3 regions of the Idiomarina sp. ST10R2A5 genome follow, and region 3 is predicted to be linked to each of the others. Evidence: predicted binding sites of a transcription regulator. Region 3 holds the regulator's gene; each other region holds the start of a gene.
What was found. Region 3 encodes sigma-54, which starts transcription at its own class of promoters, with help from an activator protein. Its sites were predicted from a motif close to GTTGGCACGNNNNTNGNNT; they were not measured.
Positions count from the first base shown of each region.

Region 1: flhA (flagellar biosynthesis protein FlhA) is a predicted target of sigma-54. The motif match lies at 1,490-1,508, and genes of this name have one in related genera.
Region 2: ACP7FG_RS00470 (DUF3192 domain-containing protein) is a predicted target of sigma-54. The motif match lies at 1,342-1,360, and genes of this name have one in related genera.

Region 1 covers NZ_JBNIEX010000008.1:73,288-76,560, forward strand. The annotation lists gene ACP7FG_RS10710 (PulJ/GspJ family protein) at 1-263, opposite strand, end outside; gene ACP7FG_RS10715 (hypothetical protein) at 244-438, opposite strand; gene ACP7FG_RS10720 (prepilin-type N-terminal cleavage/methylation domain-containing protein) at 474-983, opposite strand; gene ACP7FG_RS10725 (pilus assembly FimT family protein) at 977-1,324, opposite strand; partial or broken gene ACP7FG_RS10730 (prepilin-type N-terminal cleavage/methylation domain-containing protein) at 1,334-1,393, opposite strand; gene flhA (flagellar biosynthesis protein FlhA) at 1,551-3,273, shown strand, end outside.
Region 2 covers NZ_JBNIEX010000001.1:100,813-104,085, forward strand. The annotation lists gene queF (NADPH-dependent 7-cyano-7-deazaguanine reductase QueF) at 1-677, opposite strand, end outside; gene syd (SecY-interacting protein) at 737-1,285, shown strand; gene ACP7FG_RS00470 (DUF3192 domain-containing protein) at 1,419-1,535, shown strand; gene ACP7FG_RS00475 (GNAT family N-acetyltransferase) at 1,569-2,249, shown strand; gene ACP7FG_RS00480 (Mpo1-like protein) at 2,255-2,569, shown strand; gene ACP7FG_RS00485 (DUF3301 domain-containing protein) at 2,540-2,851, opposite strand; gene ACP7FG_RS00490 (DUF3549 family protein) at 2,851-3,273, opposite strand, start outside.
Region 3 covers NZ_JBNIEX010000002.1:343,245-346,517, reverse strand. The annotation lists gene rapZ (RNase adapter RapZ) at 1-275, opposite strand, end outside; gene ptsN (PTS IIA-like nitrogen regulatory protein PtsN) at 266-736, opposite strand; gene hpf (ribosome hibernation promoting factor) at 740-1,027, opposite strand; gene ACP7FG_RS04230 (RNA polymerase factor sigma-54) at 1,056-2,516, opposite strand; gene lptB (LPS export ABC transporter ATP-binding protein) at 2,538-3,263, opposite strand; gene lptA (lipopolysaccharide transport periplasmic protein LptA) at 3,265-3,273, opposite strand, start outside.

The DNA.
Region 1 (3,273 bases), on a different contig from region 3:
TCTATTGAATTAACATCTGAATGGATAATAAAACCGTTCGAAATGACTTCAGGTGAGGGGGAAGAGCCATTTATCCAGTCAATATGGGTGTCTTGTATATAGCGATTCAAAACTTCGACGGCTTGGGCTTTGCGTTTTACTTCTTCAATAGCGCCTAACCCAATCTGGAGCAGCTGCTGACTACTGACAGCCCAAATAGCGACTATTGCAGAAGCAACCAAGGTTTCGGTCAGGGAAAAACCTTTACTTTTGTGCTGACTCATAATGTTCTTTCTGTCGGTTAAAATCGGCTTCTAACTGGCCAGAAAGTACTTGCCACTGATGCTCTTGCTGAGCTTCCAGCATTTGCGCGTAGAAAAACAGGGCGGCGACGCTTGCGGAGCTTAGACTAATGAGTGTTACTAAGGTGAGTATTAACGCGAATCCTTTCGCTTGCATTGTGAACATCCTTCTCTGTGGTTAAAAGCAAAGGGCTAAGAAAATATCGTTATGCTTCGTTTAAACGATTGCTCTTGCACGCCGTTTTTAGTGACCCGTGAAATAATCATTGTAATAAACAGCTTTGATGCGCCGTCAGAGGCTGGCGGAACACTGGTTTCAACCATTAACTCCTGAACCTCAAACTGTGTTTTGTCGGTCAGTGACTGCCAACCATACCCTGAACAGTCCAGTGTCATAGGGTTATGCTGTAACTGGGAATTCTTAACCCGAAAGCCAACCGACCCGCCGCTTTGGGTAGGGAAAATAAAGCAATTGCTCTGTGGGTTTTGCATGCCTCCAGCTACTGTCTGGTTCAGGTTTTCAAAAAACTCATAAGAAACGGCTTGCCCACCCAGAATAAATTGTGCACTCGACACCGCACGAAACTGAGCGCCTTTTTGCCACTGCATTATGTGCTGAGTGGTGATCACAATAATAGAACCAAGTGCAGCAGCAATGAGTACTTCAACCAGGCTATAGCCATTACTTTTACTAACTAGCATAAGGAGGTTCCGGGCAATGACGAGCCAAGGCTAACGCAAGAGCGAATGCGACCTTTGCTGCTTATAATTACTTTTATCATTCTGTCACCGCTTACAATCCGGACATGCCCAGGTACAGCCGCACCGGAGTTACCGTAGAACTTGAGTGGACTTGCTGCGCTGTACGTCGATTCTGTCATTGCTTTAAAAACACTGGAGCGAGCGTCAAGAGGTACCAATTCAGCAACTATTGAGCGCTGTTCCTTCTGTGCCTTTGCTTTTACTTGATGCAAATACAACAACCAGCGATTACTGGCCTGTTGCAACAGCAAGGTCTCCATTTGTTGACTCAATAACGGCATTGATAACGCACCTAGGCCTGCGCTAATTGTCAGTGCAATAAGCATTTCAAGGAGGGAATAACCACGCACGGTAATAACCTTTTTGTTAAAGAGCAGAGAGTGTAGCTGCCAGAAGATAAATATCTGTAGGCCAAAACGTATCAATGAGTCAGAAAATATTTAAAAGCTGGCTCGATTCTTGAATGAAACACCGCAGGTTCAACTTTTTGACGCAACAGGAAGACGTATGGCGGGCGGTGCCGAAAAGTTAGTAGATTTAAGAAATTTCACGCAGAACAACGCGCATCTGATTAAAGGATTCGGAACGCCTGTGGCCATTATGGCCATTCTGGCGATGGTAGTTCTGCCAATTCCGGCCATGGTGCTGGATATTCTGTTCTCGTTTTCAATTACCTTGTCACTGGTAGTTATGCTGGTGGCGGTTTATACCCAACGTCCGTTAGATTTCGCTGCCTTCCCCACGGTATTGCTTATTGCGACGGTCTTACGGTTAAGCCTTAACGTTGCTTCAACCCGTATTGTTTTGCTGGAAGGTCATAACGGGCCCGGCGCGGCGGGCTCAGTGATTGAGGCTTTCGGTAGTGTTGTTATAGGCGGTAACTACACCGTTGGTCTGGTGGTGTTTGCCATTCTGGTTATTATTAACTTTGTGGTTATCACCAAAGGTGCCGGCCGTATTTCAGAAGTTACTGCCCGTTTTACCCTTGATGCCATGCCGGGTAAACAGATGGCTATTGATGCCGACCTGAACGCGGGTTTAATCAATCAGGAAGAAGCCAAAGCCCGACGCAGTGACGTAACCCGTGAGGCCGATTTCTACGGCTCTATGGACGGTGCCAGTAAGTTCGTAAAAGGGGATGCCATAGCCGGTATCCTTATTCTCTTTATTAACATTATCGGCGGCCTGCTCATTGGTATGATCCAGTACGGCCTGACCTTTAATGAGGCCGTGGAAGTTTATACCCTGTTAACCATTGGTGACGGCCTGGTCGCGCAAATCCCCTCTTTATTACTGTCGGTTGCGACCGCCATTATCATTACTCGCGAAAATGACAGTAAAGACATGGGCGATGCCGTTGTCCTGCAACTGCTTGATAACCCCAAGGTTCTGGTCATTACCAGTGCGGTACTCTTTGCTATGGGTGTTATCCCTGGTATGCCGCATCTGGCGTTCTTGAGTATGTCAGCGGTACTAGCCGGTGCAGCGTACTTTAAGCTTAAAAAGTCAAAAGTCGAAGAAGGCGAGCTGGTAGAGAAAGAACAGGAGCAGCAAGTCCAGCAGGCGCAGCAAAAAGAGCTTAGCTGGGACGATGTGCGCCATGTAGACACTATTGGTCTGGAAGTTGGCTATCGTTTAATTCCTTTGGTCGATAAGCAGCAGGGCGGCGAGCTCCTGTCACGCATAAAAGGCGTGCGTAAGAAACAGTCACAGGAATTTGGTTTCCTGGTGCCAGCTGTTCATATCAGAGACAACCTGGATTTAGGCCCTAACAGTTACCGAATTACCCTAATGGGTGTGACTATGGGCGAAGCTGAAATTCGCCATGACTGGGAAATGGCGATTAACCCGGGTCAGGTTTTCGGCGAACTGGAGGGCGAAAAAACAACTGACCCTGCCTTTGGTCTGGATGCGGTCTGGATCCGCCCTGAACAACGAGAGCATGCGCAGACCCTGGGTTATACCGTGGTGGATGCGGCAACTGTGGTTGCAACACATTTAAGTCAAATAGTGACAAACCATGCGTCACAGCTACTGGGTCATGAAGAAGCACAAGAATTACTGGATCGTTTAGGTCGCACGCATCCTAAGCTGGTTGAAGGCCTGATTCCGGATCTGCTGTCATTGGGCAATTTTGTGAAAGTACTGCAAAACCTATTGGATGAAGGTATTGCGATTCGTGACATGCGCACCATTGTACAAACCCTGGTTGAGTACGCGGGGCGTAGTC
Region 2 (3,273 bases), on a different contig from region 3:
ACGCATTGTTCGTGGAATTCATTGTGGCGCCTGAATGAGACCAAATACGCCAATAATGACGCATGATCCAACTTGGGCCCCTGGTAATGAATATAGACGGATCCCCAGTCGGGTTGGTTCGTGATAAGACAGTTAGACTTCAACAGGTGACTGTGTAGCTTCTCTTCTGTCTCATTATGCTCCGTTATTAATAATGACGGCTGGTAGTCATATTGCGAAATTGTGATGTCCTGCTTATCAATACAAAGACCGGGAAAGGTTGCAATGGATTCACCTTCTAGCTCAGACAAGGGCTTTAAGGTAACACTGACCCTGGCTCCGGCACATGCAGATAAGTCCTTTTCCATAACTACCTGAACCTCTTGCCAGGAGCCAAAATGAGAGTCATTGAAACTGTTTAAATAAAGCTTAAAGGACTTTGATTCAATGAGATTCGGACTTTCCGCAGGCACTTCAAAGTAACCGACAGCGACTTGTGGCAAGCCATTTGAGTTCAGCCAGGATATTTCGTAGCCAGTCCATAAGTCGACACCGGAAAAAGGCAGCTTACCAACAAGACCAATGGGCTCACGATTCAGCGAGCGGGGGACAGGTTGTAGCTGCTTCGGGTCATATTCACTCGGGTAGTCTGTGCTTTGCCCCAGCGATAAGTGGTCGAGTGCGTGCTTCTTTGGCATTTAAGTCGCTCCGTAAGTACAATGCCCTTATTGTAAATTTTCTTAGGTGTAAGTGCCAGATGAAGACGTTAGAAGAAACTATCGATGCCTTAATGGAGCGTTATCAAAATCAGGTTCCTGTCCGTTATACGGAGTATGTAGAAGAGTGGAGCAGTCCAATATATGGCGAGGTTATTGATGACGATACGGTTGAATGGACACCGTCTTTACAAGCTAAGCCTCTGGCTTTTGATGAGCTGGAAAAAGCCTTAGAAACAACCTTCCATGACAGCATTAAAGCGCTATTTGGGCGCTGGTATGCGGGCGACCTGGCGCTTTCTTATCAGGGACATCCGATACATTTATTACAGATCCAAAGTGAAGAAGATGGTGAGCGGTTGTTGGCAAATATAACCGGACATATTTTAATGAAACGCCGGTTAAAACAGCCAGAAACGGTGTTTATTGGGTTAGGAGCAGATAACGACGACTTATTGTTGTCGATAGATAACCACAGCGGTGCTATTGGACTTGAATGGGTGGGGAAGGAACAGCATGAAGTCCTTGCCGACTCTTTGTCTGGGTGGCTCAATGAATGCGAGCCTAAAATTAGTGAAAATAACGATTAATTAGCAAATTAGCAAAACCTGAAAAATATAAAAAGAATAAAAACATAGAGTTACGTTTTGGCCTGAAGCTTGCTTTAAATGAACTGCTGAAAATATATTGAAGCAAACTTATTAATAAAATAATCAGGAGAACATGAAGCATGCTGACGGTATGACGACCCGTGATGAGTGCACGGCTATTGTGTTCATTGACGATACCCTGGCAGGTACCGGAGAAATGGCTCTCGACAGGATCCCGAAAAATGGTTAACTTGGTGTTATAAAAAACTAATCAGTGGTTGTTATGCAAGGCTTAACCGAAAAAACAGAAAGTGAAATCGATAAGGCAAGTGAGAACAGCAGCGAGCATATTCAGGGAGAGCTTGTCTATCTTGTTGCCGAAGATCTTAAATTAGCGGCTTCGCTTTTGTTTCAGACTTACTATGACGATGAATTGTTGCAAAAGATTTTTCGGGCCGATAAGCCGGATTACGAAAAGCGTCTACGAGCCGCAATTCGTGAAGATCTGAATGCGTTTTGGGAAAGTGGACAACCCATTATTGGTATCCGTGACGGCGGCACACTATTAGGTGTCGCCTGTCTCACCCGTCCTGGTAAGAGCTTTGGTCCTGGTCGTTTTTGGCATTGGCGCATTAGTATGCTGCTGACTGCAGGTTTTTTAAGTACCCGACAGGTGCTTGAAAAAGAGCGTCTTATTCAGCAAGCGATGCCCGATGTTCCCTACCATATGTTAGCTTTTATTGCCGTAGCGCCGCAGTATCAATCTCAAGGGGTAGGGCATTTATTGGTTGAGGCTGCTAAAACGGTATTTGAAGAAGATCCTGAATCTCAGGGCATTGCAGTTTACGTCACCCGCTCTGATTATCAGGCATTTTTCAAGAAGCGCGGTTACCGTTTGCAGGCCCAGATAGAAGTTGAAAAGCTACCCGGTGAAGTACTCTTTTACCCTAGGCAAGAAGATTAAAGCTAATGAGTTATTCCAGTTTTAAAGAGTTTTACCCTTACTACTTGCAAGAGCACTCTGACAAGCGTTGTCGGATCCTACATTATATTGGCAGCACCCTGGTGTTGGCTGTGTTAGTTTACGCTTTGGTTAGCGCTAACTATTGGTGGTTGCTGGCTTTGCCGATTATTGGTTATGGATTTGCCTGGCTGGGTCACTTTGTGTTTGAGAAGAATAAGCCAGCCACTTTTCAGTATCCTTTATATAGCTTACTGGGTGACTGGGTTATGTATAAAGATGCCTGGGTTAAATTATTGACCGGGAATTCGAAACGGCGGTAACTCAACACCAACTAAGCGCTGGTTATGAAGGGTTAGTTCTCCTTCATAACGAGTTTCTCCGTCGCTGCTAAACCCCATTTTAAATGTACTTCGCCAGCCCGGCTGGCTTCCTTTAAAAGACCATCGGGTATCCTCACGACGAATATCCAGAAACTGCAAACCTTGCTGTTTACAATAAAAAACAGCGTGTTTCTGCGCGCTTTCCGACTGCTGGCGATGTTGCCAGAAAACCCATACTGCGGTTGCCAACCCGAGAAAAACAATAACATCAAGTAAGTTCATCAAGCGCTCCGGGTTTGCTGTTTTAATCGGTTTAAAGCTTCGCCAACGGCTTCCGACTGTTTCTGCTGTGCCAATATAGACAGAAGCAGGGGACGTATATCCGGTAAGGCAATAATGTCCTGAAATAACGCATCAAACAGGGCGTTATCCAGTGAAGCGATTGCATCTAAATAGCTTAACAAGCTGTGCTCATCGTTAAGTACGGGCCATAATCGGGCGGCGACAACAACCAGTTGGTCAGCGTTTGCATCAGGAATGGTCTCGTTGACGGACTTTTGTACGCGCGGGTGAGCTGCAACGGAAGCTAACGCTCTCAGGCTGTCTGTACAAAGCAGTGCATCATTGCTCTTAACATGCTCAAGCAATGAATCTCGTAGTCGTGGCGTGATGTTTTGCTGTTCAAGGGCAACGGCGAGCGGCTG
Region 3 (3,273 bases):
AAGGTGTTGTCGTCTGCATCAATGAACAGAATTTCGGGCTCTACGCCTTTAGGCAAAAAGTTGAGTGAGTCCAGCAGTTCTTCGGAGTGCTCGGGTAAGTTACGAACATCAATGCTAATGGCAATTTTCTGGTATTGCTCGATAACAGCATGGACTAACGTGGGTAGCAGGCTAATTGGTAAATTATCAACGCAGTAAAAACCTAAATCCTCAAGGACCCGCAACGCGATGGTTTTACCTGAACCGGAACGACCACTAACAATGATCAGTTGCATGGCGACTGCTCACCTTTGCCAATAAATAATTGGTATAAGTCTTTGTCGGAGTCAGCCTGGCGTAATGCACGTGTGCAGTCTTTGTCATTCATACGGCGAGCGACAGAAGCTAAAGTCTGCAGATGGTTTTCGTGTTCGGATTCTGGTACCAGAAGCGCGAATATAATATCGACGGGTTGGTTGTCGATAGAGTCAAACTCAATCGGCTCATCTAGCGTGAGTAATACCGCAACCGGGTGGTTAGCATTGGGTAATCGGCCATGAGGAATTGCGATACCTAAGCCAATTCCCGTACTGCCCAAACGCTCACGGTTCAATAGGCTCTCAAAAATGTCATGGCGGGTAATGCCGGACAACTTAGGAGCTACGATTTGACTAATGGTTTCAAGCAGTCTTTTTTTACTTGCGCCCTCGACTGCACACTTGGTGCAGTCGGGGCTTAACAATTCACTCAGTTGCATGGATTAATGTTGTTTCATTTTTTCTTTGTGTTTAATCACCTGACGGTCTAGCTTATTGATTAAACCGTCGATGGCCGCGTACATATCGTCGTGTTTTGCGTCGGCAAAAATTTCACCGCCATTCACGTGCAGCGTAGCTTCCGCTTTTTGAATCGTTTTTTCAACATTTAGGATGACGTGAACATTAGTAATGTGGTCAAAATGTCGTTCCAGCTTGGCAAATTTTGTGTCTACGTAGTCACGTAAAGCTTCAGTAATATCGATGTGGTGACCGGTCAAATTAATTTGCATAACGTCTTCCTTCTTGCAGTTAACAAAGTTACAAAAGACTTTTGCGTTGGCTCGATGATGGAATGTTTAACGATTCCCGATACTTCGCAATTGTCCTCCTTGCTACTTGGATACCTTGTTCAGCTATCAGTTCAGCAATTTTGCTGTCACTTAACGGTTTACTGCGGTTTTCTGCAGCGACCATCTTCTTAATTAAAGCACGTATTGCAGTGCTTGAACACTCACCACCGCCCTCAGTACTGACATGACTTGAGAAAAAGTATTTTAACTCAAACACGCCCCGCGGACAGTGTAAGTATTTCTGTGTTGTCACCCGCGAAATGGTGCTTTCGTGCATATCCACCGCTTCGGCGACATCGTTTAAAACCATAGGCTTCATGGCTTCTTCGCCATGCTCAAAAAAGCCTTGTTGGCGTTGCACTATGCAGTTGGCAACTTTTAGCAACGTGTCATTGCGACTTTCCAGGCTTTTTATAAACCAACGCGCTTCCTGCGTGTGGTTTTTTATGTACTGGCTGTCTGCTACTGACTTAGCTGCTTTACTCAAGGCCGCGTATTCTTCATTGACCTTTAATTTAGGTACGCTGTCGGGGTTCAATTCGACCATCCAACGCCCATTTTTTTTTGTCACAGCGACATCAGGAATGACATATTCAACGGGTTGTTGTGCAACTTGCTCACCCGGGTGGGGGTGCAACTGCTGAATCAAGCGCATGGTCTGACGCAAGTCGTCTTCCGAGAGCTTTAATTTACGCTGAATGGTGCGAAAATCCCGGCTGCCCAGTAAATCCATATGTTCAGTCACTAAACATAGAGCAATTTCTTTGTACTCAGTGTCGTCGCTTAGTTGCCGCAATTGGATGGCAAGGCATTCGCTGACACTGCGTGCTCCCACACCTATTGGGTCGAAGTGCTGAATGCGTTTAAGCACCATACAAACTTCTTCTGTTTCCACTTCCGGAAGGCGCACCGCTTCAATAATCTCATCAACATCGGCCATTAGATAGCCGTTGTCGTCTATGGCTTCGATAATGGCTTCAGCTATGGCGGTGTCTTCCTCAGAAAAGTGGGAAAGCTGCATTTGCCAAAGTAAGTGATCTTGCAACGACTCACTGGTCGAGCCCTGGTAAACTTCAAAGTCACCGTCAAAAGACTTACCAGAGGACGCGGCCCCATTAACCGGTGTCTGGCTGGAGTAGGTGTCATCCCAACTGCTGTCTACCGGTAACTCGTCCGGCATTTCCTGAGTTTTTATAACGTCTGAGGTTTCTCGCTGACTGTCATCCCGCTCTTCGATATTTCGGGTTTCGGAATTGTCAGCTTCGTTGCTGGCATCGCCTTCAACTTCTAATAGAGGATTACTGTCCAGTGCATCCTGAATTTCAGCCTGAAGATCGAGCGAGGAAAGCTGCAGCAGGCGAATGGCCTGTTGAAGTTGTGGCGTCATGGTCAGATGCTGACCAATTTTTAGCTGCAGACTTTGCTTCATAATGACTGTCCCGGTTTCACGTTATAAGGTGAACTGCTCACCGAGGTAAACGTCTTTAACCTGTTGATTCGATAATATACTTTCTGCATCCCCACTGGCAATAAGTTCGCCATGACTAACGATATAGGCGTGTTCACAAACCGATAGGGTTTCACGAACATTATGGTCGGTAATCAATACGCCAATACCGCGTTGCTTTAAATGCTCAATGATTTTTTTGATATCAATGACGGATATGGGGTCGACACCAGCGAAAGGCTCATCTAAAAGAATAAAAGTGGGCTCTGCTGCCAGGGCCCTGGCTATTTCAACCCGTCGGCGCTCACCGCCTGACAGACTCATTCCCTGGCTGTTGGCAATGTGCCCAATATTAAACTCTTCGAGTAAGGCATCGAGCTGTTCTTCTCTGTCGTTGTCTGATAACGCTTTGCGGGTTTCTAAAATGGCCATCAGGTTGTCACGTACGGTGAGCTTTCTGAAAATAGAAGCTTCCTGTGGCAGGTAACCAATACCTCTGCGCGCCCGCTCATGCATTGGCAGTAAAGTGAGGTCGTTATCATCCAGTAAAATCTGGCCTTTATCGCTGTTAACCAGTCCGACAATCATATAAAAGGTGGTTGTTTTACCGGCTCCATTCGGCCCTAATAATCCAATAACCTGTCCCTGGCTCACCTCCAGGCTAACGTCTTTAACAACCTGGCGACTTTTATAGCTTTTGGCTAAGTGTTTAACTCGTAAGGTTGCCATATTAAGGGTT